Regions from separate parts of the Alteromonas sp. G4i13 genome, predicted to be linked through region 1. Evidence: predicted binding sites of a transcription regulator. Region 1 holds the regulator's gene; each other region holds the start of a gene.
The links. Region 1 encodes sigma-54, which starts transcription at its own class of promoters, with help from an activator protein. Its sites were predicted from a motif close to GTTGGCACGNNNNTNGNNT; they were not measured.
Positions count from the first base shown of each region.

Region 2: the regulator sigma-54 is predicted to act here: its motif matches at 4,187-4,205, upstream of ACFI6J_RS00640 (flagellar basal body rod protein FlgF).
Region 3: the regulator sigma-54 is predicted to act here: its motif matches at 2,830-2,848, upstream of ACFI6J_RS00585 (flagellar assembly protein T N-terminal domain-containing protein).
Region 4: the regulator sigma-54 is predicted to act here: its motif matches at 3,017-3,035, upstream of ACFI6J_RS12860 (EF-hand domain-containing protein).

Region 1 is NZ_JBHNYX010000027.1:38,387-46,023, forward strand. It holds gene rapZ (RNase adapter RapZ) at 1-307, opposite strand, end outside; gene ptsN (PTS IIA-like nitrogen regulatory protein PtsN) at 392-835, opposite strand; gene hpf (ribosome hibernation promoting factor) at 849-1,136, opposite strand; gene ACFI6J_RS13905 (RNA polymerase factor sigma-54) at 1,167-2,648, opposite strand; gene lptB (LPS export ABC transporter ATP-binding protein) at 2,722-3,447, opposite strand; gene lptA (lipopolysaccharide transport periplasmic protein LptA) at 3,450-4,004, opposite strand; gene lptC (LPS export ABC transporter periplasmic protein LptC) at 3,973-4,551, opposite strand; gene kdsC (3-deoxy-manno-octulosonate-8-phosphatase KdsC) at 4,548-5,096, opposite strand; gene ACFI6J_RS13930 (KpsF/GutQ family sugar-phosphate isomerase) at 5,097-6,077, opposite strand; gene ACFI6J_RS13935 (calcium/sodium antiporter) at 6,080-7,036, opposite strand.
Region 2 is NZ_JBHNYX010000001.1:132,762-140,398, reverse strand. It holds gene flgJ (flagellar assembly peptidoglycan hydrolase FlgJ) at 1-683, opposite strand, end outside; gene ACFI6J_RS00655 (flagellar basal body P-ring protein FlgI) at 743-1,855, opposite strand; gene flgH (flagellar basal body L-ring protein FlgH) at 1,878-2,558, opposite strand; gene flgG (flagellar basal-body rod protein FlgG) at 2,570-3,358, opposite strand; gene ACFI6J_RS00640 (flagellar basal body rod protein FlgF) at 3,405-4,148, opposite strand; gene flgE (flagellar hook protein FlgE) at 4,373-5,758, opposite strand; gene flgD (flagellar hook assembly protein FlgD) at 5,773-6,459, opposite strand; gene flgC (flagellar basal body rod protein FlgC) at 6,491-6,913, opposite strand; gene flgB (flagellar basal body rod protein FlgB) at 6,916-7,350, opposite strand; gene ACFI6J_RS00615 (CheR family methyltransferase) at 7,553-7,637, opposite strand, start outside.
Region 3 is NZ_JBHNYX010000001.1:123,532-131,168, reverse strand. It holds gene ACFI6J_RS00610 (chemotaxis protein CheV) at 1-98, opposite strand, end outside; gene flgA (flagellar basal body P-ring formation chaperone FlgA) at 376-1,092, shown strand; gene flgM (flagellar biosynthesis anti-sigma factor FlgM) at 1,195-1,524, shown strand; gene flgN (flagellar export chaperone FlgN) at 1,564-1,995, shown strand; gene ACFI6J_RS00590 (LPP20 family lipoprotein) at 2,141-2,626, opposite strand; gene ACFI6J_RS00585 (flagellar assembly protein T N-terminal domain-containing protein) at 2,913-4,094, shown strand; tRNA gene ACFI6J_RS00580 (tRNA-Arg) at 4,579-4,653, shown strand; gene ACFI6J_RS00575 (hypothetical protein) at 4,786-4,911, shown strand; gene smrA (DNA endonuclease SmrA) at 5,073-5,660, shown strand; gene ACFI6J_RS00565 (hypothetical protein) at 5,831-5,971, opposite strand; gene purL (phosphoribosylformylglycinamidine synthase) at 6,231-7,637, opposite strand, start outside.
Region 4 is NZ_JBHNYX010000024.1:839-8,475, forward strand. It holds gene ACFI6J_RS12845 (sigma 54-interacting transcriptional regulator) at 1-550, opposite strand, end outside; gene ACFI6J_RS12850 (hypothetical protein) at 547-1,131, opposite strand; gene ACFI6J_RS12855 (sensor histidine kinase) at 1,133-2,530, opposite strand; gene ACFI6J_RS12860 (EF-hand domain-containing protein) at 2,591-2,872, opposite strand; gene ACFI6J_RS12865 (putative bifunctional diguanylate cyclase/phosphodiesterase) at 3,171-5,243, opposite strand; gene ACFI6J_RS12870 (tellurite resistance TerB family protein) at 5,425-5,865, opposite strand; gene ACFI6J_RS12875 (SpoIIE family protein phosphatase) at 6,117-7,637, opposite strand, start outside.

The sequences.
Region 1 (7,637 bases):
GAAGACGACGTGTTTCGCTAAAACGCTTAACCAGTACATCATCGCTCGCGTCAATGTAAACAATGGTCATCGACCACGAAGAAGGCAGGTAGTCTAGAATTTCTACCAAATCGTCAGGATTTTTAGGTAAGTTTCTCACATCGATACTTACCGCAACCTGATCGTACTCGTCAACAACTGTATGGGTTAAGGTGGGAAGTAAGTTTACCGGGATATTATCAACACAGTAATAACCTAAATCTTCCAATGCGCGAAGTGCGACAGACTTACCAGACCCCGAACGACCACTGATTATTATCAGCTTCACCTACTTTCTCCCTAATACTCTGGTTTTATCACATACGCGTTGTTGAATTAGGCGCCTACTAAACGGTTAATAGGCGCTTAATGTTTAACTTAATGCAGATAGAATATCGTCGCTTGTCGTTGCGCGACGTATTGCTTTAATCGTTTCTTTGTCGCTTAGTTTACCAGCCACGGTGGCCAGCGTTTGAAGGTGTCCTTCGGTCTGTTCCTCGGGAACGAGTAGCGCAAAAAAGATGTCTACGGGTTTCTCGTCAAGGGCGTCAAAGTCGATTGCTGGCGTGCTGGTTACAACAATGGCAATCACTTTCTCAAGGCCCGGCAGGCGCCCGTGGGGCAGGGCGATACCATTGCCAATGCCTGTACTACCCATACGCTCTCGAGCCATCAAACTGTTAAGTACCGTTGCCTGATCAATGTTCTCGTTTTGCTTGGCAGCGATATCAGCGATGATCTCAAGAATTCGCTTTTTACTATTACACTGAACCGCACACTCGGTGCGGTCCAGACTTACGATGGCTTGTATATCCATGCTTAATTAACTACTAATGTTTTTTCAGTTTTTCCTTATGCTTGATTACCTGCCGGTCGAGTTTATCAACCATGCTGTCAATCGCCGCATACATGTCGGTATTTTCTGAGGATGCGAATACTTCAGCGCCACTTAAATGAACGGTCGCTTCGGCTTTTTGATTTAATTTTTCAACGTTCAGGATGACATGCACATTAGAAATGTGATCAAAGTGACGTTCAAGTTTGCTGAACTTCGTATCGACATAATTACGCAAAGAGTCGGTGATTTCGACATGATGACCAGTAAGGTTGATTTGCATATTTCGTCTTCCTTATATTATTAAGCCCGATTAAATAAGGCTTTTGCGTTGGTTCGACGGCGGGATCGACAACGATTCCCGGTACTTTGCTATTGTTCGCCGGGCAACTTTAATGCCTTGTTCGGCCAACAATGAAGCAATCTTGCTATCACTTAGCGGCTTGCTAGGCTTTTCAGCGGCCACTAATTTCTTGATCAATGCACGAATCGCTGTAGATGAACATTCACCACCAGACTCTGTTGCAACGTGGCTTGAGAAGAAATACTTCAATTCGAAGATTCCACGTGGCGTATGCATGTACTTTTGCGTTGTCACTCGCGAAATAGTGGATTCGTGCATATCTACCATTTCTGCGACATCATTTAGCACCATTGGTTTCATCATTTCCGGGCCGTGCTCAAAAAAGCCCATTTGCTGCTGCACAATGCAGTTTGCAACCTTCATTAAGGTTTCGTTACGAGATTCAAGGCTCTTTATGAACCACTTAGCCTCTTGCATGTGTGAGCGGATGAATTGTGAATCGCTACTATTCTTGGCACGGCGACTCATTGCTGCGTATTGTTGATTTACGCTTAACTTAGGCAGACTGTCGGGGTTCAGCTCAACCACCCAACGGCCATTTTTCTTGGTTACTGAGACATCAGGAATAACGTACTCAGGCTCTTTAGTAACTAAAGCACTACCTGGGCGAGGATTCAAGGTTTGCAGTAAACGCATTGCCTCGCGTAGCTGATCTTCTTTCAATCGGCTTTTACGCATAAGCGTACGATAGTCTTTGCTGCTCAGTAAGTCAGAGTACTCTTCAATCAGTTGCTTTGCTTCAGCAAGCCACGGTGTGTCTTCTGAAAATTGGCGCAATTGCACCATCAAACATTCTTGTGGAGAGCGTGAGCCAGAACCAATAGGGTCGAACATCTGAATGCGCTTTAGCACACATTCTATTTCGTCCATTTCAATTGGCTCTTCCATATCATCATCGTTGACCGCTTCTAAAATATCATCAAGGGTAACGGTTAAATAACCTGACTCGTCAATAGAGTCGATGATTGCTGTAGCGATTGCGCGATCGGTATCCGAGAAATGGGTAAGGCGCATTTGCCAAAGAAGGTGCTCTTGAATATCTTCAGTAGTCTCACCTTGGAAGATTTGCTCGTCGTCATTGGATGGACCCGGAGCAGGCGAAGATGAAGCAGAGTAGTATTCGTCCCATGTGCTGTCGATTGGCAGCTCATCGGGAAGATCGTTTTTCTCAAGTGCATCGCCGGCTTCTAGTGTGTCACTAGATGCAGAAGCAGTGGCCTCAGAGCCGCTGTCATCGTTGTCGATATTGTTCTTTTCTAGTTGCGGCTCGTCATTACCTTCTTCAACTTCTAATAGCGGATTAGAATCGAGCGCTTCTTGGATCTCTTGTTGAAGATCAAGTGTAGAAAGCTGCAGCAGTTTAATGGCCTGCTGAAGCTGTGGTGTCATGGTAAGTTGTTGGCTAAATTTTAGCTGTAAAGATGGTTTCATCTACGTCTTATTTAAATGCTCTAAATTGAATATACCAGAGCGAAACTGAAAAATGACAATTCGGTTACATTAACTATAGCCTGAATTGTTCGCCTAGGTATACATCCCTTACTTTTTGATTACTTAAAACCTGTTCCGCCGTTCCTTGCGCAATAAGCTCGCCATGACTCACAATGTACGCCTTTTCACAAACATCCAATGTCTCTCGTACGTTATGGTCCGTGATAAGGATTCCAATCCCCCTATCGCGAAGATGTTGTATTATCTTCTTTATATCATTAACTGATATTGGATCAACACCAGCAAATGGTTCATCTAACAAAATAAATTGCGGTTTTGCTGCCAGAGCGCGGGCAATCTCAACGCGACGGCGTTCGCCCCCTGACAAACTCATCCCCGTACTATTACGTATATGGTTAATATTAAATTCATCAAGTAGCGCATCAGCTTCTTCTTCTTGCTGTTGTGAATTTAAATCTTTACGGGTTTGCAAAATGGCCATGATATTTTCATGTACCGTGAGCTTTCTGAAAATAGAGGCTTCCTGCGGTAGGTAGCCTATTCCGCGGCGTGCACGCTCGTGCATGGGCTGATGAGTTAGCTCATTGTCGTCAATTTCAATCTTGCCTTTATCCAAATTCACTAAACCAACAATCATGTAGAATGTGGTGGTCTTACCAGCGCCATTTGGGCCAAGAAGACCGACAATTTGACCCGTTGAGACAGACAGGCTTACATCTCGTACAACCTGTCTTGACTTGTAAGCCTTAGCAAGATTTTTAGCGCTCAAAGTTGCCATTGCTATTCATTGCCCTCGTTGTCTTTTTTGTCTTTCTTAGACGAAGTTTTGCGAATGGTCTCAGGTGTGAATACTGTGGTCACTCGACCCTCACCATCCTTACCTGCGCCGCCAGTCGCTAGCAATTGCTCGGTAATCATATCGAACGTGATGTTGTCACCCTGTACTTTACTGGTGTCTTGTTTCAACTCTGCGTTTCCAGCAAGAGAAATCGTTCGGTTCACCACTTCATAGCGTATTTCATTAGCTTTTGCCGAAACTGGCGTGCCGTCTTCCAATTGCTGGGAATAGCTTGCAGGCTTTCCTCTAGCAATAAATATTTCACGACCACCACCGTCAGTGGCAATTACTTCCACTTCGTCAGCTTCAATAACCAAAGAGCCTTGAGTTATGAGTACGTCGTCTTTGTACAACGCGGTTTTATTTTTACCGTCGATAAACTGGGTGTTCGAGCCTATTTTTATGGGCTGCGAAAAATCATCTTCACTGGCGTGTACCGCACCGCTAGCGATGGCAAGCAATAAACTAGTTGCTAGGGGAATAAGTGGTTTGTACATGATCTAAAAGCTCGTATTCTTGTGTGCGTAAATTCGCGTTAAACCCATTACTTAAAATGACATATTGGGTGCCCAGTATTTCAACGGGTTGGTCAGATGTCATTTGCTTGGTTTCTAAATTAATTTGAATGTACTCGGTCGATATACTTCTGACAAAGTCATCGCCAGTTTGGTTCTCAATATTAACTTGGTTTTCCAGCTGGATTAGCTCGTTATTGTATAGTGTACCTTCATCAGCGGTTACCACCCATGGTGATGACGCGTTTTCTGTATAAAGGGTGTATTTAGGTTGCTGAAACAATACAAAGCCAAGCTGGTCGTAATGCTCCATCGACTCTGCAAATACTTTGTGATTTAACTCACCGTCTTGATTGTACAGCGTAGTGGTTAGATTTTTTGCTTTGTAGGCGGGCTTTAGCGCATCGTTTTCACGATTCCCCTGCGTTTCAGGCTGCTCTTCCATCCACGTAGGGATGTACATCAGCATCGCCAGAATAAATAGCGCCGATATACTTAATCCTAAGCGATTAAAGCCAAACAGGCTCATACACTAGCTCCAAAAATCTCATTTGTTACCCCTTTGGCCTGCAAAATGGTATCCGATATTTCTCGGACCGCGCCAAACCCACCGGGAAGGGTCGTAATCCAGTTTGCTTGTTTTGCTACGTAAGGATGGGCATCGGCAACCGCAATTTTAACCGCAACGTGCTTGTACATACCCGTATCTGGCATGTCATCACCTACCGCAGCCACTTCGTCAGTGTTTAACTCAAGGCGTTTCATCAGGTCACTAAGCGCGTCTGCTTTATTCTCTTCGCCTTGAATTATATGTGCAACATTCAGTGCCTTCATTCTATTTTCAACAATGGCAGAGCGACGTCCAGTAATAACCGCGACATTCACTCCATTGCTCACTAGCGCTTTTACACCATATCCATCACGGGTATGGAATGCTTTAAGTTCTTCACCGTCGTTACCTAAATAAATTCGGCCATCTGAGAACACACCATCAACGTCGCATACCAGCAACTTTATCTTGGCTAGTTTAGCGAAAAGCGAGTCATTTATTTCCGTGTACAAGGTGGTTGTCATTTAAAGCACTCCTGCTTTTAGTAGCATATGCATGTTAAATGCCCCAACAGGTTTGCGCTTATCGTCAGTAACCATTAACGCACTAATTTTATGGGTTTCCATCAAATTCAGGGCTTCTACAGCCAGCTGACCTGCGGTGGTAGTCTTGCCGCCTTTAGTCATTACTTCTTTCACTGTCGCACTGTGTACGTCTACGCGGGCATCGAGAATTCGTCGTAGGTCGCCATCCGTAAAGACGCCTGTCAGCGTACCGTCTGCCGCTATCACGCCTGTCATACCCAACCCCTTTTTAGATATTTCCAGCAGTGCGTCAGCAACAGAAGCACTGGCATGGACAAGGGGGATATCACTGCCGCTTTGCATGATATCGCTAACTTTAAGCAGAAGTTTTCTGCCTAAACTGCCGCCTGGGTGCGAAAGCGCAAAGTCATCTGAGGTGAAACCTTTTTGGTCTAGTAGTGCTACCGCAAGCGCATCACCCATAACCAGTGTGGCGGTTGTGCTTGACGTAGGAGCAAGGCCTAGCGAACACGCTTCTTTTTCAACGCTGATATCAAGTACGACATCTGCGTGTTGTCCTAATGAGCTGGAAGCACTGTTGGTCATGGCGACCACCTGTATGCCTAAGCGTTTAACTACGGGCAATAAATTAACGAGTTCGTTAGTCTCGCCAGAATTAGAGATGGCGAGTAAGACATCGCCTTTGCTTAGCATGCCCAAGTCGCCATGGTTGGCTTCACCAGGGTGCATGAAAAACGCAGGAGTACCTGTACTGGCAAGCGTAGCGGCAATTTTATTGCCGATATGCCCAGACTTTCCCATACCACTCACGACAACTTTACCCTTGCAGGCAAAGAGAATATTACAGGCAGCGATAAATTCATTGTTTAAGCGTTCTGCCAGATTAGCAATAGCCTGCGTTTCAATTTCAATAACGCGCTTCGCTGAGTCGATATAGTTCATCTGAGTTTGTGTATTCATGATTATCCGAATAGCCAGAATTGATAGCCGATAAAGCAAGCCAGAAGTATGAATCCATTAGTTCTTGATATTGTACGTTTGCCGATTAAATCGAAGCTGAACAAGAACAATAATAAGGTTAAACCAAGCATTACGTACATATCTCGGTTATAAACGTCAGGGTCCAGGATACCAGGCGCGATTAAGCCGGGCACGCCAAGTACGGCAAGTAGGTTGAAGATATTTGAGCCGATGATATTACCCAGTGCTAAATCGTCTTCACCTTTCAGTACACCCGCAACACTTGCTGCTAGCTCAGGTAGACTTGTACCAAACGCGATAATCGTTAGTCCGATAACCAAATCCGAAATGCCCATGTATCTGGCAATTTCTACTGCCGAGTTCACCAAAAAGTGAGCACTTAATGGAAGTATTACAAGGCCTACACCAATCCAAATGAGGGCTGACGTATTTGAAACGCCTTTGGGGATTTCATCTGCGGTTTCCGCAACCAGAGGGTCTTCTTTATCTACCTGTAGCGACAGCCACGCCATCATTGCCAGTACGAAAATGAACAGGCCTAGTAGGATAATGCCTTCATAAGACTTAAGTTCACCGTCAAACATAAAGCCAATGGCAATCAATGAGATGATAAGGAGTGCTGGAAGTTCGCGCTTTAACGTTGTTGATGAAACAAGCAATGGTTTCACTAGCGCGGTTATACCTAAAACTAGCGCGATGTTCGTGATGTTAGAACCTAGCGCGTTACCCACGGCGGTGTTCATATTGCCATTTGCGGAGGCTATGGCGGAAACCACAATTTCAGGTGCCGAAGATCCCATAGCGACAATCGTTAGTCCGATCATCATTGGAGAAATGCCGATGTTTTTTGCTAATGCTGAGGCGCCATATACAAACCGGTCAGCGCTCCAACTCAGTACAATCAGCCCAACAAGAAAAATGACAATGTTTAAAAGCACAACAACCTGTAATAGAAAGTATTTCGCTAGATTGTCGCAAAAAGAGTGCCATTTGCCTATGCTCGCAGCGTTTTATTTTCGCCAAATACTGTCAATTGATGTAAATTTCCGCTGAATACGCAAATTAGGTCGCACTTACACACACAAGACTTCATATTCAGTTTCAGTTAAGAAAGAACAAAATAGGATGGTATTAGGATTGAATTGGGAAGCTTGCCAGACCTTCCCGAAGGGCGAGTTTATAATGTCCGTACTCTTTGCTGTGTCACCTTGATGTAGAACCACTATACCTGCGGTAACACGCCGCGATTACGAACATTTTAAACCTCGCTGCGTGGGTAATAATCTATACGGACTGGTATATAATTCGTCTTAATCGAACATAACTTGTAACTTTTTGACTTTGGCGAGGGGCTTGAAAAAGCGTACAATGCCCTTAAATTACACCGCCCAGACAAGGTGCTCTATGCAGTGTCTGGCGCTAGAAATTCAAAAAAGTACACTGGAGAGTAAACTTTTTTGATTTTATGTGACCATAAAGTAAACTGTGCAGTAAACCTTAAGAGTGGATCAAGTGAAGGCACAGAAATTGAATACTCAC
Region 2 (7,637 bases), on a different contig from region 1:
GCCTGCTCTCCTTGCCATCCCTTATTTGCTTTGATGCCAAATAAGTTGTGCGAGCTTTCCCCATCCGCTTTATGGATAACAAATTTGCCCCACCCGGTTTCAACCGCGGCTTGGGAAATTATTGCTTTAGGATCCATTCCGTATTTTGCTGCCACTTTCTCAGCTATTGGCATTAGGCTCTCTACAAACTGCTCGGGACTTTCGAACATGGCATCTTTTTGTGCTGACTGGCTGCGAATAGACTGTGAAGAAAGGGCAATATCCTGCGCCTCAGTTACGTTGTACACACGGTTTCTGTTAAGTGATGATAAGTCTCCGTCACTTCTGATTACACTGGCAGGCGTATAGCTATCCTCAGTTTGACCTAACTGTTTAACAATGACATCAGCGAGACCTAAACCGCCACCGGAAGTGAGGTCTGTCGCTAGCTGTTGGTCGTGCATATCACGATAAAACTTAACTTGCTGTGAATTAAATGGGCTATTTTCGTCAGCAAGGGCATCTTGTGCTTTACGCATTGATTTCAACATCATTTGCACAAATATCGCTTCAAACTGCTGGGCAGCTTCTTGCAATACCGTCTCGTCGCCCGACGCAATGGCTTCACGCATTTTGTTTATGCTGCCCATATCGTGGACATTGCGAGCCATATCAAGCTGACTTTTTGTGCTAAGTGATTCCATCGTGCTTATTCCGCTGTGACTTTATTTTACTAACGTCTCGTAAATGCTCTTTGCTCGTTTTAAATAATAACGAGCTCTCCACGCAATGCGCCTGCTTGACGTAATGCTTCCAAAATTGCCATTAAATCGCCCGGCGCAGCGCCCACCTCATTTACCGCGCGCACAAGCTGGTCCAGAGTAACGCCTGGCTCAAACTTAAACATGCGGCTATCTGCCAAATCGACATCAACAATCGACTGAGTGGTAACGGCAGTCTGCCCTTCACCAAACGCGTTAGGTTGAGAAACTTGCTGATTTTCAGAGATGGTCACCGTTAGCCCGCCGTGAGTAATTGCTGCTGGTAACAAGCGAACGTCACTGCCAATAACAATGGTGCCTGTGCGGCTGTTTATTACCACACGCGCTGGCGCATCAGCTGGTGTAAATTCGAAGTTTTCTAAGGTAGCCAAAAAGCCCACGCGCTGACCGACATCTCGCGGGGCCGACACGCGAACAGACGCTGCATCAATGGGCTTAGCAATAACATAGCCATTTTCCGGCTGTGCACCTAAGCGCTCGTTGATCGTATCTGCAAGCGACTTGGCTGTTGAGAAATCTGGATAATGGAGGTTAAGCGTTAACGTGTCGCCATTGGCAAAGCCTGTTGGTACAGATTGCTCTACCATCGCACCGTTTGGAATTCTGCCTACCGTTGGCGTATTAACGACAATACGAGAGCCATCACCGCCTTGTGCGCCAAACCCGCTCACGACTAAGCTGCCTTGCGCTACAGCGTAGACTTTACCGTCAACACCGCGAAGAAACGTCTGGAGCAGCGTTCCGCCTTGAAGACTGGCCGCTTCGCCAACTGAAGAAACCGTAATATCAATGGTTTGTCCGGGTTTTGCAAAAGCAGGCAGGTCGGCGTGTACCGCCACTGCGGCCACGTTTCGTATTTTTGGCTTGGTGTTAGCGTCAAGACTGATACCAAAGTTGCGCAGCATGGTTCTGAAACTTTGTTCGGTAAACGGGCTTTGTTCACCCGTTCCAGGCAAACCTACAACAAGACCATATCCCACTAATTGGTTACTACGTACGCCTTGAATACTCGCTACATCTTTAATGCGCTGCGCACCTGCCTGTGAAGATAAAAGCATTGTGAAAGCGGCTAATACTACTGAAAACAAACGCATGTTCACTCTCCTATCCTAAAACCTAAAGAGGCCACCAAGCAGAATCAAAGAACTTGGTTAACCAACCCTTTTCTTGTGCTCGCGCAAAACTTCCCGTACCCGAATATTGGATACGCGCATTTGCAACCTTAGTGGACACGATTTCATTCTCGGGACTAATGTCTGCCGGACGAATGATACCGGTAAGACGAATATATTCATCGCCCTGATTCAGGGTTAGCCACTTTTCGCCACGAATAACAAGGTTGCTGTTAGGAAGTACGTCGACCACAGTAACTGAGATAGCGCCGTTTAAGCTGTTGCTTTGGTTAGCAGTGGCATCACCGGAGAAATCTCGGGATGAACTTATTCCTAATTGTACGGACTCTCCGCCAATGTTTATCGCCTGCCCAGCAAGCCCGGTAATAGGATTAAGATTGACGTTTGAATCTTTCGCTGTGCTAGTGTCGGCTGATTTGCTCGCTTGGGTATTCTCGCTTAACGTTACAGTGATGATGTCACCGACTCTTCTTGCGGTAACGTCAGAATATAAGTTATTAGCAAGCTGCGAACGAAAAAGCGAGCCATCCTCTACTACCGTTTCACGCGGGTAATCTGGCACTACCGGTGCAAACGACGGGTCGTTTGCCTGAACGGGAGGCTCGTTTGTACTGGCGCAACCGCCAAGTATCAGAAGTGCAGCAGATAAACCTAAAATACGCATGATGCTACCTACTAAAGTTGCTGAATAACCTGACCAAGCATTTGGTCGACCGATGAGATAACCTTTGAGTTCATCTCATACAAGCGCTGGCTTTCGATAAGGTTTACTAACTCTTCGGTCACGTTTACGTTAGAGGTTTCCAACGTGCCTTGTGAGATATAACCCAATCCTTGCAGACCAGGGACCCCCTGAATAGGCGCACCGCTTGACGCTGTCTCTACATAAAGATTTTGTCCGGTTGGTTGTAATCCGGTTGGGTTAACAAAGTCAGAAATATTAAGCTGACCGAGTACCTGCGGTTCAGCTTGGCCCCGTATGCTCACGCTAATTTCACCATCTTGAGAAATTGTGATTTGTTGCGCATCTTCGGGAATAGCCACTTCAGGCTGAAGCAAAAAACCCGCGCCAGATGTAACAATTTGGCCTTGGTCGTTCAGTGAAAACTGACCATTTCTTGAATATGCAATGGTGCCGTCTGGCTGCAATATTTCAAAGTAACCACGACCTTGAATTGACATATCAAGCGCGTTTTCAGTGGTTAACAGGTTACCTTGCGTATGTGCTTTTTGAGTAGCAACGACCTTCGAGCCTGAACCAAGCATAAGCCCAGAAGGAAGCTCTGTGTCAGCAGACGAACGACCGCCTGGCTGATTGATATTCTGATAAAGCAAATCTTCAAACACCGCGCGGTCTTTTTTAAAGCCCACAGTTGACGCATTGGCTAGGTTGTTAGATACCACTGCCACATCAGTCTGTGCGGCGTCTAGTCCGGTTTTACTTATCCATAGTGCTGGATGCATGTTAACCTCCGACGTTGCTCATGGGGCAACGATGATAAAAATTCGTTTACAGAATGCGTAATAACGCATTGCCACTTTGATCTAGTTTCTCTGCTTGCTTCATCATTTTGACTTGAAGCTCGTAGTGACGTTGCAGACTTATCATGTCTACCATTTCGTCAACCGCATTGACGTTGGAACCTTCAAGCATGCCCGACATTACTTTCACGTTGGCATTGGCTGGCGCTATTGAGCCATCTTCCATTCTAAATAAGCCGTCGTTCCCACGTTCCATGTCTGCATAGTTTGGGCTAACTAATTTAAGTCGCCCCACTTCTTCAATAACATTGGCAGGGGCACCTAACTGTCTCATTGACAACGTGCCATCGGCCGCAATATTGAGATTATCTAAAGGAACAGGAAGGAATATTGGCCCATTGTCACCAAGCACGACGCGATCGTGGATATCTGTCAAAATTCCGTCATCGCCTAACTTGAAATTTCCATCACGCGAGTAAGCTTCTTGACCATTTTGATCTTGTACAGCGAACCAACCATCACCTTGGATGGCTACGTCTAAGTCGCGGTCTGTTTTAATCATCGGACCCGACTCGTAATTATTCGACGGGCTTTCTGTCATGGAAAACACGCGAGTCGGCAAACCTTCGCCGTAGGCCGGCATTGACCTTGCCTGCTCTAACTGCGCTCTGAATCCCGTTGTCTGTGCATTAGCCAAGTTATTGGCCCTAATCCCTGTTCCGAGAAGGTCTTGGGAGGCGCCACTTGCTGAAATATAGAGAAGTTTGTCCATGACTGACTTTTGACTCTGATTAAACCTTAAACAAGATTTTGCAAAGGCAGTGCCAATCTGTGGATATTTAGTGCAATTGAAAAATAAGGGCGGTATTGAATTGATATATATAGAAAAATAAAAAGGTCGCATTGTTGCGACCTTTCTAAATCGGGTCAAATAGGTACGGTTTTCCGCGCCTAAAATTTGCCGCTTAGCAATCTGCTAATGTAGCTTACTGCAAACTATCGAATGTTAAGGATAGTCTGGTTTAGCGAGTTGTTCACTTCAAGCGCACGCGAGTTTGCCTGGAAGTTACGCTGAGCGATAATCATGTCGATGAGCTCAGTGGTAAGGTTAACGTTAGCTTGTTCTAGCGCCGAAGAGTTAATTTCGCCGAAAGTACCGGTTGTTGCTTCACCCGCTAGTGCCTCACCTGAAAGAATACTTTCCTTCCACTGAGTACTGCTCTCTTGAGTTAGGCCTTGTTCATTAGAAAAGCGAACCAAAGCGACACGAACAATAGGTTCAGACGTACCATTAGAGAACGTTGCACGAACCAAGCCATCCGGACCAATGTCGATACCTGTTAATCGACCTACAGGTAAACCGTCTTGTTCTAGTGAAGTAACTTCAAACGCAGAGGCGAACTGAGTCGGCTCATTAGGCGTCGCGTTATTAACATCGAGGTTAAAATCAATGCTTATTTGCTGCGTAGGATCTGAGCCATTAGCAAGAATACCTGCACCTAACGCTTCTGTTTGCATTTTGAAATCAAGTGTAGGTAGGCCATCAGGCGTTTCCATGCCAGCAAAATCACCACCTTGAGAAAAGATAAGTTTAGATGCTGTTACGGCGTTACCGGTGTTACCACCGACACTATTTACTGCTGTTGCTGGGTCTGTGTCATTACCCGCTGAATCTGTCATATCAACTAGCGTGTCATCGATTGCAGTAGCAACATACCACTCATTATCAACACCCGGTGTCGCATCCTTTATGAAGTAATAGGTCATTACGTGGCTATCACCTAACGAATCGTAAACGGTTACCGATGTTGCTGCGTTGTAGGTAAGCGGATCTTCAGGGTCAAAATCTTGTGGATCTAGGGCTGCATCACCAGCAGGCAAGTTCATTCGAATGTCAACTTCTGTGGTTTGTGCTGGTGAACCCGAAGAATCTGGGATACGTACTGGTTCTGTAGTACTAAGTGCTACCGAGGCACTTGTACCATCAGAGTTAACGGGGAAACCCAATAAGTTATCGCCGTTACTATTAACCACGAAATTGTCGCTATCTAACTTGAACTGACCCGCACGTGTGAACGAGAAGTCGCGAGAAGTAATTTCAGGTACTGTCGCAAAGAAACCATTACCCGTAATCGCCAAATCAAGCGAGGTATTGGTAAACTGAAGGCTACCTTGAGAAAATTGCTGAGCAACTTCTTGAGTGAGTACACCGTCACCTACTTTAGTTTTACCACCTGAAAGCAGTGATGCCGCATAAACATCGCCAAATTCAGCGCGAGATTCTTTAAAGCCAACTGTATTTACGTTTGCGATGTTGTTGGCGGTTACATCCAAATCTTTTTGTGCGGCTGATACGCCACTCAGTGCAATATTAAAAGACATTATTGATTCTCCTACTAACTGCCGATTTGAATGACGTCATCAAGATTGATACTGACATCACCATCCAAATTCAAAATTACGCCTTGACCACTACCAGCCAAGCTTACACTTCCAACATGGCGATTAACGGCGGTATTTAGCTGAACACCTTCTCCATTTAATTCGCCAGTGGCACTGATAACATATTCACCCGGTGCCATCTGGTTGCCATGCTTATCTTTGCCATCCCATTCAAACTCAATGTTGCCAGCGCTTTGTGTGCCTGCATCAATGGTTTTTATGACTTCACCAAACTGGTTCTCAATAGTGATCGTCATATTCTGAACTGTTTTTTCATTCACAATTACACCCGAAATGCCATCGCCTTCATTAGCCATATAACCCACGTTACCTTGAACCAGCACGTTTTGCCCGATAAGACTAGAGGCTTGTAACGCTTGATTCGATGTCATTGAAGCTGCAAACGACTCAAACTTTTCGTTAAGCTGGGAAATGCCGTCGGCCATCGTAAATGATGTCATCTGCGCTACCATTTGATCGTTATCAACAGGTGCAGTGGGATCCTGATTGGCTAACTGCTCAGTTAACATTGAGAAGAAATCTTCCTGGGTTAACTGCTGCTCGGTGCCGTCAGCTATTTTGACGGTTTCCTCTTGCCAATACAGATCAGTATTTAAGCCAGTGTTGTTTATGGTATTCACTGAGTAATCCTCACATTATTCAAGCGGCAAGTTACTGCCCTTGACCTAGCTGCAGTACGCGACGGAAAATACGCTTTGTGGTGTCCGCAACCTGCACGTTAGTTTCATACGCTTTGGACGCTGACATCATATTCGCCATCTCTTCCACAATGTTCACGTTGGGTTTATAGATGTAGCCGTTTTCATCTGCCATCGGGTTGTTAGGTGAATACTCCACTTGCAAAGGAGCATCACTTTCTACAATCCCCTTTACTTGAACACCTGCACCTTTTGACTGATCGCGCATTGCATCTTGCAACGCCGTAGCGAAAACTGGATGGCGAGCTCGGTATGTTTCGTCATAGCTGCTGCTAACCGAGTTAGCGTTGGCAATATTACTTGCCGTAGTATTAAGACGTACATTCTCCGCCTCCATACCCGTACTCGAAATTTGCATTACATTAAATAAACTCATGACTACTGACCTCCTGAGCTAAGCGCTTTTTTCATGCCTTTAATTTTTCCGTTCAAAAATTCTAGGCTGGCTTGGTAGCGCAATCCATTGTCTAAAAACCGATTTCTTTCCGCTTGAACTTCAACCGTATTACCGTCGCCAGTGTCTGGTTGTGTTGGGATGCGGTATTGCATGTCAAAGTTTGCCGCTACTGACGTAGAATTGCCGCTTAAGTGGCGATCATTTGTCCGCACCATTCCTGAAGAAGCGTGATTGGCTGTACCACCAGATGCTTCTCGCATAGCCGACTGCATTGCTTTATTAAAATCAATATCCCGCGCTTTATAACCAGGCGTGTTTGCGTTCGCTAGATTTCCAGAAATCACTTCCATACGCTCTGTGCGTATAGTGAGTGCTGACTCATGAAAGCCAACCAGCTTATCTAGGTTAATAGCCATAACATGACCTCTGACATACTAAAAATTTGTTTCGTGGTGACAATGTAAGCGGACAATTAAATATCGAATCTTGCCGTTTTACTGTCGTTTGTAAAAATAGTTAGCAAGGCAAATGCCATAATGAGATTTTGACGGAGGGTGTAAGTCAAAAGTGTCGACCTGATCATAGAAAAAGTATTAGTTATCAGGCCGATAAGTTAGATCATTTTTTTTGATAGTAAAGGCCAGGGTGGCACTTAACCATTCTGTAGGTATCACTTGCAGCGCTGATTGATTCAGAGGCGCCA
Region 3 (7,637 bases), on a different contig from region 1:
AAGCGTTGGCGGCCGTTCAGTCTAAACAGCAGCAACTCTAAGCGATTCTGCCCAACAAGCTGCGTGCGCTGGTTTACTGAATCTAAAATCCCCGACATAGGTCACCTCTAAGTAATACTGGGCATGATCATTGCCTCTTATGATAAAGATAGACAATATCACTAAATTTTTGCAGGTCAAACGACAGAAAAATGACACTAAATAGCATTTTTCAGTCTTTAGTAGGGTTTATACCTTAACTTAGTCAATGATCCTGCGTTGACGCTCGTGCTTGTAAACCTTATGGATTTACTTTGGCTGTTATTTATTTGCACTAAGCAAACCGGCCGTATTAAGCATAGTCAATAACTTGTAAACTGAACACGAAAAGTCATGATGAAAAATATGAACGCCAAAACGCGCCTAACATTCACACGATTACTGTCATTGACCGTTTTCAGTGTGCTTTCTATCAACTGCTTGGCGGCACAAACCAATCACAAACAGGTTGAAGAAGGTGCAAAACAATACCTAATAACTCAACTTGCTGATAATACGCAGGATACTAGCATTGATGTGTCTATTGTGAAGATAGACGATAGGATAAATATTCCTGACTGCCCAACTGGGTTCGAATACAATGCATCGCAAGAAGCGCTGAGCCAATCGTATATTTCAGTTAGAGTGAGCTGCAGAAATAATGAATGGTACCTTTTTACCAGCGGGCAAGTAACGCGTACCAAAGAAATTGTTGTCACTCAAGGCGCAATAAGTCCAGGAACCGTACTAACATCATCGAATCTGTCTCTGGCAAAAGTTGATGTAAGACGATTGCGCCATACCGCATTTACTGAGCTAGAAGCGCTTATTGGGGCTAGAATAAAACGCCGAGTGACTGACGGACAAGCTATACAGTCAAATATGCTATGCTTTGTGTGCAAAGGCGACAGAATTACCATAACTGCTGAGGTAGCAGGTATGGAAGTGAAAACAGCCGGAATCGCTCAGCAAGACGGTGTTGTTGGTGACAATATTAAGGTAATTAATGCCAGTAGCCAAAAGGCGGTGATAGCAAGAGTCGCAAGCCCTGAAGAAGTCGTGATACACTTATAAACGAGGCAGCGAATATCTACTTTTTTGTTCACAATTTAGCTAAAGAAATTAGCCAAAAGGCCGATATACTTTACAGAGGCGAAAAAGTAGTGAGGACTAATTATGGCAATTAACAATATAAACAATGGGTTACCGAAAACACCCGTTGATAATGGAAAGGTTGCGCAGCAAAACCAGACGCAGCAATCTCCACAACAGGCATCAACACAGGCTGCGCAAACCGCATCAGTTCCTCGTCAGGATTCTGTATCGTTGACGCAATCTGCTCAGCAGCTCAACCAGGTTCAGAAGAAAGGTTCGGAAGCGCCTGTCAACCAAGATAAAGTCGATCGCCTTAAGCGAGCGATTCAAAGTGGCGAGTATAAAGTTAATCCTGAAGTGCTTGCCAACAAGATTGCAAAACTAGAAGGTGAGATTTTTGGCGCTAAATAGTGAGCGACAAAACTCGTAACTAACCAGAAGAGAGCTAACGTGACTGAACAAGAAAGCCAATTGACACAAGCACTAATAAAGCAAGTGGAGCAACTGTCTTCACTTGCCGTATTGCTTGAAAAAGAATTGCAACTTATCAGTTCGCGAGACGCCGAATCTTTAATGAATTTGTTAGACGAAAAGACAGCACTGTTAACGTCTATTCAGGCTCTCGATGGAAGTATTGAGCGCACAATTAGCGATCAAGGCTCAATGTCAGAAGAAGATGAAGCATTAATGGCTAATGCAAAGAAACTTCTGGACGATTGCAAATACCGCACGCAGGTCAATCAAAAAGCCGTAGAGCAAGGACAGCTACGCCTCACACACTTACGTAACTTGATGATGGAAGTTCGTGCCAAAGAATCGCTCACCTATGACAAAAAAGGAAAGCCGAAAGGCGGGACTTTAGGGTCGGGAGTGAGCGCCTAATGTTTTGCGATTTCAGTAAACCCCACTCAGCGAGCTTTAACCATTAAGCCTTAACCGGTAAAAGTAAATTATATCTCTGTGAATTTGCGCATGTTTTAAAACTTCACTATACAGCCACTTGCGCAAACTCCCCTTTCGTTAACGTTTAATAATACTTAACATCCTTTACTCGGCGCGGTTTTGCGGTCGACAGATATATATCGTAAACCTGCTGCATATCTAAAGCGAGTTCGGTGACGTATGTATCTTCACCTACCGGATAGGCTTTTACGACTTCAGCGCCTCTAATGACCCCCTCTACAGATGCTCGCAATGTTTCGCTATCTATAACCAAGTGAGACAGAGACTGATTGCCTTCAATTTTTTGACCATAGACTTGTTCAGTTAGCTCTCGGTATGCATCTAATTTTGACGCTTTCATCGCCATTATAAGCTTCATGCTGTCGCTTTCGCCATGCTGAGAAGAAATTGGCGCATAGCCTACCGCCTTGAGCACGGGATAGCTTTCTGGTTCTATTGTTTCCCACTCAACGTGTTTATCAATAATGCCGCATCCACCATTGCTTATTGCTAAACCAAGAAAGCAAGACAGCAGCAGCGATTTTGATTTATGTATTTTTTTCAAGCACATAGTTTCATTTCCAAATTGCATTATTAATAAAATCAAATGTGTAGTTACGCTGCTCTCGTCGGTGGCAGCCTTTTAACTACGAGATACCGCCATACTCGCGGTAGCAGATTTTGACATATCTAAACTGACGCTTTTTACAAACCTTTTGCAAGGTATGTGCAAGATATGCGCCCGATTGATTTAATGACGACCAAACCACATCAATTGGCACTCTTTTCGCATACTTCGCCTTATAAACCGGGCGCTTTGCATAGCGCAGTTAGACAAAAACCTCCAGAGGTGTGCGGTGCGACATATTAGCAAAACAACGCTGGTAACTATTTTAAATGCTGTCGTGGCGGTAATTTGCCTGTTTGCATTTTTCGTTGGGCAAGCAAATGCCGTGTGGTACGAGGCTACAGGACAGGCTGTGGTGCGAAATGGTGATAAGGAAACTGCCAGACATGCGGCTACCCAAGAGGCACTTAAGCAAGCCATGCTTTTTGCAGGCGCATCAGTTCATAGTGTCGCCAAGCTTACAAATGGTCTTCTTAAAAATGAAGAGATGACCATTCGCTCTACCGGCGAAGTTGAACAACTGGAGCTAGTTGATGAAGTTTATAGCGGCGATGTGATTACGGTAAGTATTCGCGCTGACATTTTTCCAAGAGGAAAAGTGTGTGCCGCACAAAATGACCAAAAACATTTCGCTACTACACATTTCAGGGTACGTAACAGAGCGCAGCTAACACAGGGTAATATTCCCAATTTCGATGCTTCATTCACCCAGCAGTTAGCGCAGGCCATGCGAAATAAAACTGAAAACCTAGATATTATCTATATCGCGCCACATACTGCAAAATTTGACAGTCGATATACTGACCAAAATGTACGCACGCTTTCAGCGCAAAGTAATACTCAATTTGTGTTGGTGGGCATGATAGATGATTTAAGCGTGACACGGGAAGAGGCTTCGGTTCTTACACCGTGGCGTGAGGGTACTTCTAGACGCTCCTTTGCTATGACCATTCAAGTCTATGACGGCATTAATGGAGGCCTGTTGTTGACTAAGTCTTATCAGAATCAAGGAGAATGGACATTCGACAGATTCGAAGATGTTGATGAGTTTTCGACAAAATTTTGGCAGTCGCTTTATGGGCAAACTGTCAACGCGACAATAGCAGAAGCGATTGAAGACATAAAAGAAGCCACTGCGTGCCAGCCAATGACAGGTAGAGTGATTAATGTTGCCGGCGATAAAATTTCTGTATCTTTAGGCAGAGACAATGGCATTTCTGAAAAAGATGAACTATACCTTTATCAAGCTAAAGAGATTGTCGATAACCGTGGCCGTAAATACTTACAGTACTCGCTATATCCTGGCAAATTTGTAGTGAGTAGTGCCTACGGTAATTCGTCTCTAGTAGTAAACGAAGGTGCAGGAATTATCGCAAACATTCAAGAACACGATTTTGTAGTAAAAAAATAGTCTTTCTCGATCTGCCTTAAACAGTTTAGAGTTCCCAGTTTATATAGTACTTTCGTCATCTAAGTGAATTAATTGCCTTTGGAAAGGTATCGAATATCAATTACTTCAAGCATTGAATAAAGTGTAACTATAATCTTTTACTTCAATTCGTTTTTGTTAGAATCCAAACTATCATAGGGAATTTGTTCAACAAAACATGCTGTTTTGTCCAACAGCGGCATATAAAATTAACAAATTGAACAATCCCCATGCACTGCTCTTTAGATTTACGAGACTAGCGGTACACTTTGATATTTAAAAATACGCTGACCATAGCCAAAGCCCTCGTATCTACGAGGGTTTTTTATATGCATTAGAAAAACAGGCCATGGACACATTACTTTCACGTCAATGACAGAGACATTCTTCTCATAGCGCTGCACCTTGTTGACAAAGGGTTTCGTATTTTCCCGAACTACGTATAATAAAACTCCCTACGCATTAGGTCCCCATAGTTTAATGGATAAAACAAGGCCCTCCTAAGGCTTAGATGTTGGTTCGATTCCAGCTGGGGACGCCATTAATTGCGCAACGTTTCTGCTTTTTAGTAAAGATGCTTATACACACCGTCTCCTGTAATATTGAAGAATTTATTATACTTTGGTTGTAATTTAGCCAATTTAAGTAATACTCTTCAAAACAGGAGAGCATTATGACTTTCGATTTCCCCCCATCTGATAACGCTGATAGTTGTGCCGAAACAGCTGAGCAGTGCCCATTTTCTGAAGAAGAGTGGGATGCTATTGAAGCTTTAGCGGAACCCGGTGCCATTTACTAAACGATGATTTTTAGAATTTAATCCCCACTTTATAATTACACTGCAATCGACGGTGCTGCTGTTCGTTGCGCCCGGTGATATATCGAGCGGTTATGCTCCATAGACCAACGGGGCAGAAATAGCGTATAAAAGATAGAGAAGTAGCTTATACGGGGATTAATATGAGCCAATTTGAAAACGACGATATCGATTCGTTTTTTGCAGAAATGCAAGATGTAAAACCAATCGCTTCAGATGATAAGGCTTTATTACACGATCCTGAAAAGGCGCTCGCTGAAAAACAAAAACGAGCGGCTAGGCAGTTAAGCGTCCGCGAAAAACTCGCTAATCCACTGAGCATGGAAGGTGTAAAGCCGGTACCCCCTGATGATTTCATACACTTCCAGCAGCCCGGTATTCAAGACGGCGTTTTTAAAAAACTTCGCCTTGGTAAATACCCTCTAGAGGCCAACGTAACACTTTCAGGGAAAACCTTAGAACAAAGCCGAGACCTGGTTTATAGCACCATTAAATCTAGTCACGAACGCGGGGTTCGTGCACTGCTCATAAAACATGGAACAGGTGAAAATAGCAAACCCTTTCCCGCTTTGAAAAAAAGTTATGTTAACCATTGGCTAAGAGAACTAGACGAAGTCATTGCCTACCATACGGCTCAACCGATGCACGGAGGCTTTGGTGCTACATATGTGCTTTTGAAAAAGCATCCGCAGCAGAAATTAATTAACAGAGAAAAAAATAAGAAAGGATAAAATGAGAGGCAATAACTCGTTGAGTCAGCTTTGCTTTTTTGGGCTTGTCTTTAAGTGTAGCTTTTAGGCTTTTCTCATGAAGCGCTATATGCTGAACGTTTTTATTGTCCCCTAATGATTAACGCCCGTATCAAGCAACTTGATACGGGCGTTAGAATTTTTCTTTCAGACTACTTAACTGAAGACTGCACACTTAGCGTTGTTGGAGCTTCGGCAGACTTCGCAGATGTGCTAAAAACAGCAGTTACGAACATCAGCACTACAGCTACAGCCACTCCGGTTAAGCCAAACCCTTTAGAAGAACGATTCATCGGTCGTCTCTTATTATTTAAACCAGCTGGCACATGCCTTTCACTGGTACAACCCTAACTCAACTCCTGTAACCTAATTGCATTCCTTGCTTGCACTACAATAGATCAGTGACAAACTGATGACAAGGGCAAAAATCAGATTTTTGACACTTTGCCAAAGCTTTGACACCTATTTATGGTATGAACGTTTATTAAACAGTATTTTTTCGAAAGATAAACAGGGGTTTCCCCCTGTTTTTATCGAACTAACAGTGCATTGTTACCCAACAAATTTACGGGCATTTCTGAAGATACGCATCCACGCACCATCTTCTTGCCAATCGTCTGGACGCCACGAGTTTGCCACGGCTCTGAATACACGTTCAGGGTGCGGCATCATGATGGTGCTGCGTCCGTCTAGTGAAGTTAGACCTGTGATCCCCTGCGGTGAACCATTCGGGTTTGCCGGGTATTGCATGGTTGGCTTGCCGTAGTTGTCTACGTAACGCATCGCCACCTGCGCGCCTACTTGTGACAGCGCGTTGTCATTGGCAAATTCAGCCTGACCTTCACCGTGCGACACAGCAATAGGCATACGCGAACCTGCCATGCCATCAAGCAGCACAGACTTAGACTCCATCACTTCGACCATTGCAACACGAGCTTCAAATCGCGCCGACTGGTTGGTCACGAAATGTGGCCAATGCTCAGTACCTGGAATCAGTGATTTAAGGTTCGATAGCATCTGACAGCCGTTACACACACCTAAGCTGAACGTATCGTTACGGTTGAAGAAGCCTTCAAACTGGTCGCGAGCCATGCTGTTGAACAATATAGATTTCGCCCAACCTTCACCTGCACCTAATACATCGCCGTAAGAGAAACCGCCACAAGCCGCAAGGCCCGCAAACTGTTCAAGGGTAATGCGACCAGACAACACGTCACTCATGTGCACATCGATAGCATCAAAGCCTGCACGGGTAAATGCAGCCGCCATTTCTAGATGCGAGTTTACGCCCTGCTCTCTTAATATCGCCACTTTTGGCTTAACGCCTTTGGCAATATAGGGCGCTGCTACGTCTTCGTTTACATCATAAGACAACGCAGCATGCAAACCTGGGTCGGCAGCATCTTGCTTTGCCGCGTGTTCTTGTTCAGCACATTCAGGGTTATCACGCAGTTTCTGCATTTCAAACGTGGTTTGTGCCCACATTGTACGCATTGATACGCGGCTATCTGCAAGTACAGCAACGCCACCGCGACTAAACTCAATCATGTCGGTGCTATTAAGCGTACCGATATCGTGAGTCAATTCAGTTAAACCGAATTCAGTCAGTACTGCGTTAACGGCATCCATATCGCTTTCAAGCACTTGGATTACGCCACCTAGTTCTTCATTGAACAATACGGCAATGTCGTTTCCAACTAGGCTATCAAGGTTAATGCTTACACCTGTTTTACCAGCAAAGGCCATTTCAGCAACGGTGGTAAACAGGCCACCGTCTGAACGGTCGTGATAAGCACACACCAAGCCTTTTTCAATTAACGTCTGCATTGCGTCAAAGAAGGCTTTAAGGCGATTTGCAGAGACCACATCCGCTGGGCTATCACCAAGCTGAGTATAGACTTGTGCCAGGCAGCTTGCGCCCAAGCGATTTTTCCCTTCGCCCAAGTCGAGTAGCAGCAA
Region 4 (7,637 bases), on a different contig from region 1:
TGGCTTTATGAATGGCATTAGCAAGTAACTCTTTACCTGTACCGCTCGCGCCGCTAATAAGCACAGACACTTCACGCTGAGCTATGCGGAACGCCTGGTCTAGTACATTTAGCATTTCTGGAGAACGGGTAATGATGTCCTTTGCCCAATCCCCAGGCTGAGCAGCTTGAGACTGGCTAAGTGCTTTTTGCAGCAGCGCGCGTAATTCATCGTGATCGACAGGTTTAGGCAAAAACCCAAATACACCACGCTGAGTGGCTGCTACCGCATCAGCAATGGTGCCGTGAGCCGTCATCAGAATTACAGGAATATCTTTTCTAATTCCCATAATCTCTTCAAACAAACTCAGACCATCTAAGCCCGGCATACGCAAGTCACTCAATACTACATCGTAGTTGTCGTTTTGAAGCTTTCTTAACGCTGATTGACCGTCTTCCACTGCGGTCACCTCATAACCTTCGCCTTCCAGACGAATGGTTAATAAGCGCAATAAGCTCTTATCGTCATCTACCAACAATAAGTTAGGGTTACTACTCGCCTTTTCGCTCACTGTTGTGTACTCCTGTTTTTATCCATCAGTGTTGCTTCAATCTGCAACAATTCTTCTAGTTTTTTGCGCAGGTTAACTGCTTCAATTTCAAGTGCTTTTACTTTCTCGCCACGAGAAGTATTTTCTTGCTCCAACACCACCATGGCAGATTCAAGCTGCATAATCTGATTGTTGTGCGACGCAGCAATAACAGTCACCACTTCTTGCGCAGTGGGTGTAAATGTTCCAGCAATATCATTTAAGGCAAGCTGCGCGCGCAACCTGTCTTGATAAGGTGTATCTGTTGGTAGTGTTAAAACGTAGGCGTGAAGTGTGTCAGATGCTGTATCACCTAACGCTTTTAATGCTTGCTTACGCTCTAACCAAGGTTGGTTGGCCGCGTCAATCCACGCGTTAAGCCAATAGGTTGCATCGCAATTGTGCTCGAACCCCTGTGGAGGCTCAACAAATAAACAAAGGCCACGTTCTATTTTAGCTACAGGCGTCACCTTTTCTGGCTCACCTGCGTTGTCGTTGTTTCTGGTTAAGCTCTGACATCCTGTCAGCACCAGTAAGGCGACAATTAAACCACTTATTCTCATTTTATTTTTCCTGTTGCCCAATGGTCACTCTAAAGCAAACATCGGCATAGTCTACATCTACAACACGCACATCACCATGCATCAGTCGAGCGCAATCGGCAACAATTGATAACCCTAAACCCGTCCCAATGACATTGTCGTTTCTCGGCTCGGTTCCTCGGATAAAAGGTTCAAATAAAGTATGTACTGACTCTGGAGCAATACGCTTACCGCGATTGGCAACATCGAGTACAAGATTATCGTTTTCGTTATAAAGGCTAATATTTATCGGTCTTCCCACTGCGCCATGCGCCACAGCATTGGACACCAAGTTATCAAGTATTCTTCTAAACAGCTCCTCGTCTATACGCACCTCGGACGCAGTTATCTTTACTTCCACTTCTCTATCCTGAATGGCGAGCGCGTAATCTTCTAAACAAGCAGAAACTAACTTACTAACGTCACTTTGTACCATTTTCGGCTGAGCTTGTTGCAACAGCAGGTTGTAGTCGAGCAACTTTTCCACCAGCGTGTTGAGCCTTTGCGTGCTAGCAGTAAGTAGCGAAAGTACTTCGCGTTGACTGTTATTCAACTCGCCCACCACATTTTCAGACAACAAGCTGCAGCCTTCTTTAATACTGGCAAGCGGAGTTTTGAGCTCGTGAGCAGCGTGTCGCAGCAAGGCGGTTCTAATATGCTCTAACTGCTGTAGTCGATCATAAAGCCAATGTAAATCTTTCTCTACATCAATCAGTTCTTTTGGCGCTTGTCTTGAAAGGGGTGGAAGCTGACCATCGCTGTGGGCCATGATCCTTATAATCTTTTTTAAATTATTAACGGGGTTCACAATAAGTTGACTCCCCATCAGTATTAGCAATAACGAAACGCTTACAAGCATAGCTGTAGACCAAGCTTGTTTTGCTTGCATGGCATTTAAATCATCTTGCTGGACTTTGACACGTTCAGTAATAGCGGCTTCTACATCGTCGCGAAGCTGGTCGACGCTATCGCCCACTGACGCAAGGTAGGCATTAAGTAAAAGCTGGTCTTCAATCGCTCGATATTCGGCTAATTGATTTAGCTGTTCTGAAAGTCGCGTGCAGGTAGTTGGTACCGAGAGAGCCTGACATAGATTGTCAGCGGCCACGGCAAATTGATCGATGGCGTTATCAGAAAGGGATGCCACCCTATCATTTCTCAACACAGCAAATTGGCGAATGCTGCGCTCTACGTCAACGACCGCGTTATCGAGTCTTTGCATGTCGCTAACAACATCGACAACAAACCGTGTTTCAAGTGTTGTCATTTGACCCACTTTGGCTAAGTCGCTTTGACTTTGCCAAAGTAAGGCTATAAGAGGGATAAGGGCCAGTACAAAACTACCTAGCGTCAACTGCCTTAGTGAACCAAGTTGTACCAAGCGTTCACCAAACGAAACCTTGTTTATCAGAACCTTACCCTCTTAAATATATTATTTTATCTACTCACTTGCTGTGAGCTTTTCATTGCCTGGCGTCAACTTGCTTTTTGCCAATTCGGCTTCGGAAAGTTTGCCATCTTCGTTGTCATCAATCAGCCCAAAGTTGCGCAGTAGACCTGTGTGTCGAACCGCTTCTTTAAGTGATATCAGACCATCATTATCTGTGTCTAATTCCTGCATCAACGAGCGCGCTGGACTTGCGTACGCGTCCGCTACTGAAATGGCTTGTACTGCAGCAACAGCACAAAGTGCTAAGAAAACTTTTTCGAGACGTTTCATCATGAATCCTCCGCTAAACGCTTTTAAAATCCTTCTCAATCCGCTTTGATACCAGCCCTGTGTTATCAGGTTATTCTGCTATTAAAGCTCATGGATACTACCACTAGTCTTCAATTAACCACTATCATAATTGCATTCAAACTGCTTATGCGATTTTCAGACCAAAAAGAAAAAACACAATAAAAACAGAATCATATATAAACAAATGTACTATTAAGCACTCAGCATACAGGTTAAATGTTGCAAAAAAGAAACACCACTTTGAAACACTGTATGTCAAAGTGGTGTTATCGATACCTTGCTATACAGAGAAACTGCTATCGCTGTAATGAGAGGGAGAGCAAGTGAGCTCCGATAAGGGGATGGGCTTGCTAAACATAAATCCTTGCACATTGTCACATCCATGCTCTCTAAGATAATTCCACTGTTCAAGGTTTTCTATGCCCTCAGCACATACCGAGAGTGACAGCCTTTTCGCCAAATCAATAATTGCCCCAGTCACAAGACGGCTTCGTTCTGAAGTTTGAATTTCCATTACAAACTGTCGGTCAACTTTTAGCGTGTCGATATTGATTTGCGTCAGGTAACTTAACGAGGAGTAACCCGTTCCAAAATCATCTAGAGCTATGGCGCACCCCATATTTCCGATGCGTCTGAAGAACTTGTTTGAAAGAGTAAAGTTTTCTAGATACGCACTTTCTGTCACTTCAAATTCAATGTTTTCTGGGTTGATGTCATAGAGCTTGAAAGTATTGTAGATGTAGTCAAACAGCTGCGAGCTTCGCAAATCATGTCCAGACAAATTGATTGAGGCTCTAAACGGAGACGTGGCCCATTGTTTTAAATCTGGCATATCAATACAAACGCGCTTAATTACCCAACGGGTAATTGCAGTGATCTTACCGCCCTGCTCAGCAATGGGGATAAACTCGTTCGGCATGACCAAGCCAAATTCAGGATGTTGCCAACGAATAAGCGCTTCTACGCCTATTACGTTCCCTTCGTTGTTAACTTTAACCTGGTAATAAACAACAAACTCATCGTTGCTGATTCCTTGCTCAATACCGTTAGCTAAGTGGAGTTTACGCTTATGCGACTCAACCATATCAGGTGTAAACAGTGTGTAGCTGCCCCGCCCTCGCGCTTTTGAGCGATACATTGCAAGGTCTGCATTGCTCATCAGTTCGCTTAGGTCGTAGCCCGCATCAGAAGCCGTAGCGATTCCAACGCTTAAACCTACCGTTAGTGATAAGCCACGCAGTTCAAAAGGCTCATCAAATGCGGTAATAAGTCGCGTTGCCAAGCTTTGCGCTTGGTCAGTAGTCACATCTCTATCGGGCAGTACTAAGAACTCATCCCCTCCCAGTCGCGCGAATAAATCGCCGTCGCGCAGCAAACACTGAACTCTGTCAGCAACCTCTATGAGAATGAGATCTCCGGTTTCATGTCCTAAAGAATCATTGATGCCCTTAAACCCATCTAAATCAAAAAACAGGAGCAGTAAGTCTTCATCATTTCTTTTGGCTCTGGCTAGCTCAAGTCTTAAGTTATCGAGAACAAACTGTCGATTGGGAAGACCGGTTAAACTATCGAAGTTTGCCAGACGAGACATGGTTTCCTGTTGATCAACCAATGTTTGCTTTTGCTCAAAGTTGATAAGTAACTCAACTTCAATGGTATCCAATAAACTATTAATGTTATTCGATAACTGTCCAATTTCATTAGATGTATTAAGTGAACTGCGCAGCGCATAATCTTTTGACTCAAATACTTCTTGAGTAAACTGCCTCAGCGACCCAATAGGAGAAATCAAACGGTATAAAATAAAGACACAAGTGCCAGTGCAAAGCAGCCAAACCGCGATAACGATAGGCACTTGCTTAATGAGCTGGCGGGCTGAACTTGCCGCCATGGTGTCTTCAATGTCCACATAAAGAACAACATGTCCAAGTGGGTATAGGCTACTGCCTACAATTTGATGGGCAGTGATAACATTGTCGTATTGCGTAACACCAAATGGAATTTCTGCAGGATCAAGTGGAACAGATTGATTGGAAAGCTGGCTTAAGGAATCAGGTTGAATAGTGGAAATGACTTGATAGTCGTTGTCATATAGCGTGGCGGAAATAAGATTATCGTGTTCTTTTATCGGTTGAAAAAGAGAGGAAAATAATGCGTTATCACCGGGACTTCGCTCCATGACAACCGATAACTGCAGCGACAAAGCGTTACTTAACGTCGCGGTATTGCCTTTAACCACATCCTCCACAGAAGCGTTGTGTTCTAATTTATTAACAATTACCACAGAGAGCGCCAGCACCGACATCGTCAATGCAATGACAAGCCCAATTGGGATTTTCAACGTTCTAAACACTCAACTACCCTTACTTCAGTACTGCAAGCTGTTGTAAGCAAGTGATGCCATAGGCTCTGAAACAGCACTGTCACCGCTAAGCTTTTATTATTATTTGTTCACAATAGTAAGGTACAGGTCGCTAAATTTGAATCCATTTTTTTAGCTAATACAAAAAAGACTAACTGAGTGATGATGAACGCTATGTTCTTTCAACTACTTCAAGTTTAGTTTTAATGTATTGGCTATGGGGAACGTACAATAAATCAGCTATTTGACGAATAGTACTCTCTTCAAGAGGCGCTAAAGATTCATCCGCGTATGCAATAGCCCAGAGGCTCTTTATCACATCTCTTTTCTCATCAGCGCTGCAGTGTTTATTTAGTACTTGAGTAAAACGCACTAAGTCAATTGAATCGTCAGCCGTCTCTTGCCCTCTTTCAAGCAACAACGACATCGCTTCCTCATCTATGTTTACATGCTTTCTGAGCTGTTTCTCGTATTCACTTCTCTCGCTATCCGTTACTTCATTATCAGCGTTTACAATTTCACTAAGTAATGCAGCAGTCGCCAATTCAACGGTATACGTTGGCTCTGTGCGCTTATGCGTGTCTTCGAAAAGTTTAAGAAATGATTTCAGCATGGGGCCCTACTTCTTGTGTCACCGCAGAAACGCCCGCGGTTAATGAAATTTGAGTATCGATAAAACTTTTACTCGGTAAAAGCTAAATTCGATTAATTGCTGGATTAGATGGACAGATTTACAGCGATGACCAAGTAAGCAAGTCTATGTAAACTGTATTCAGCGACTAGAGCTGTAAAGTGAGAGTTTAAAAGCCCTCAGAGAAACATGAATATGAACATTTTGCTCGTAAATATATTTTCTAAAGGCGCCTAACTTTTAGTATCAAGTAAGCAAATCACTTTACTCCCGCCATTTTCGAACCACACTCGTTCGCACAGCGCGTGAAGCAAAGGGAGCCCACGCCCAAAGCTTTCGTCATGAACGGAATGACGCCGGCCTACCGTACTTGCCTTATTCCACTCAAAGCCTTCACCACTATCTTCAACCGCTATCAGCACCTTACCTTTAAGGGGTAAAGACTCTATCCTAATATTAATTCGCCCGTGACTAAGCGCTTTTAGTGAAGCCTCGCGGTTTTCGTAATATTGATGGAACCCTGTACTATCAGCTTTGAGTTTTGAGTCGAGTTTCAAGATCCCATGCTCTAACGCATTATTAAACAGTTCCGACAACACGGTATAAATTATCGAACGCACCGCTTGAATGTCCTCACATTGCCCCGCAAGCTGTAGCACGCGTTGAAGAATGTCAGGCTGTTTCAAATGTTGTGCGTCAAGCGCAACTTCATGCACCGATGGCAATCCAAAATCCATCTTTGGTGATACGGGCGTTTTAATGGATTGAGAGGTAAACACGACTAGCGTGACATCATCGTGAAATGAAGAGGCTGCGCAATGCTCTTTCGCCTTAAGAAAAAGTGAATTGGATTCTATTTTCCCATGCGTCTGCATTTGCTCTTTTACTATTCTTACCAAGCCTTCCTCAAGAAGCATTTCTCCCTCTTGATTAGTACTCTCAATTAGCCCGTCGCTACAAATTACAAGCTGTTCATTGCATCCTAATTGAATGGTATCGCAATCGGTGTTGAGTTCATGCTCGTCTAGGATCCCTAATGCCATGTGACGTGAGGGGATGCAGCGCAGCGCTAAATCAGTTTTCGCAGGAACAATGACAGCCGGCATTCCACCCTGCCATAAGTTGATTCTATTGCCCCCCGCATTAATTTCGCCCACCACTGCGGCCATAAACATGTCACTTGGTAGAAACTTAATTAAAATTCGATTTAATTCTGAAATAATCTCAGAAATAGATACCCCTTGCTGGCTGAGTTCTTGAAAGGCTCGGGTTACAGGCAACGCACCAATTGCTGACGCCAAACCATGACCTGTAAAATCTCCCACCACAAAATAAATACCACCACTAGGGCTTGATTCGCATAGAAAGAGATCGCCATTAAAGGTTTCAGCTGGCTTTAGGAAGCAGTCGAAATGCGCCAATACCTCGGGTCGATTGACAATAGCGTGGCTAAAAATATGTTCCACAATGGCGTGCTCTCTCGCCACTCTTTGATTGAATAAACGAAGTGCTTTATTTTGCTGTTCTATGTGTTCACTCAAAGCACGTATTTTTAAGTGGGCTCGAATTTTGGCAATTAGAATGTGTCGGTCGAAGGGCTTTGTGGCAAAGTCGTTCCCGCCAACTTCCAGACACCTCACTAAGCTTTCTTTATCTTCTAAAGCGGTGATAAAAAGAATAGGTAGATACGGCCCTTTCGCAAGCTTGCGTATTTTGGGTGCAACGTCAAAACCACTGAGCCCAGGCATCACAAC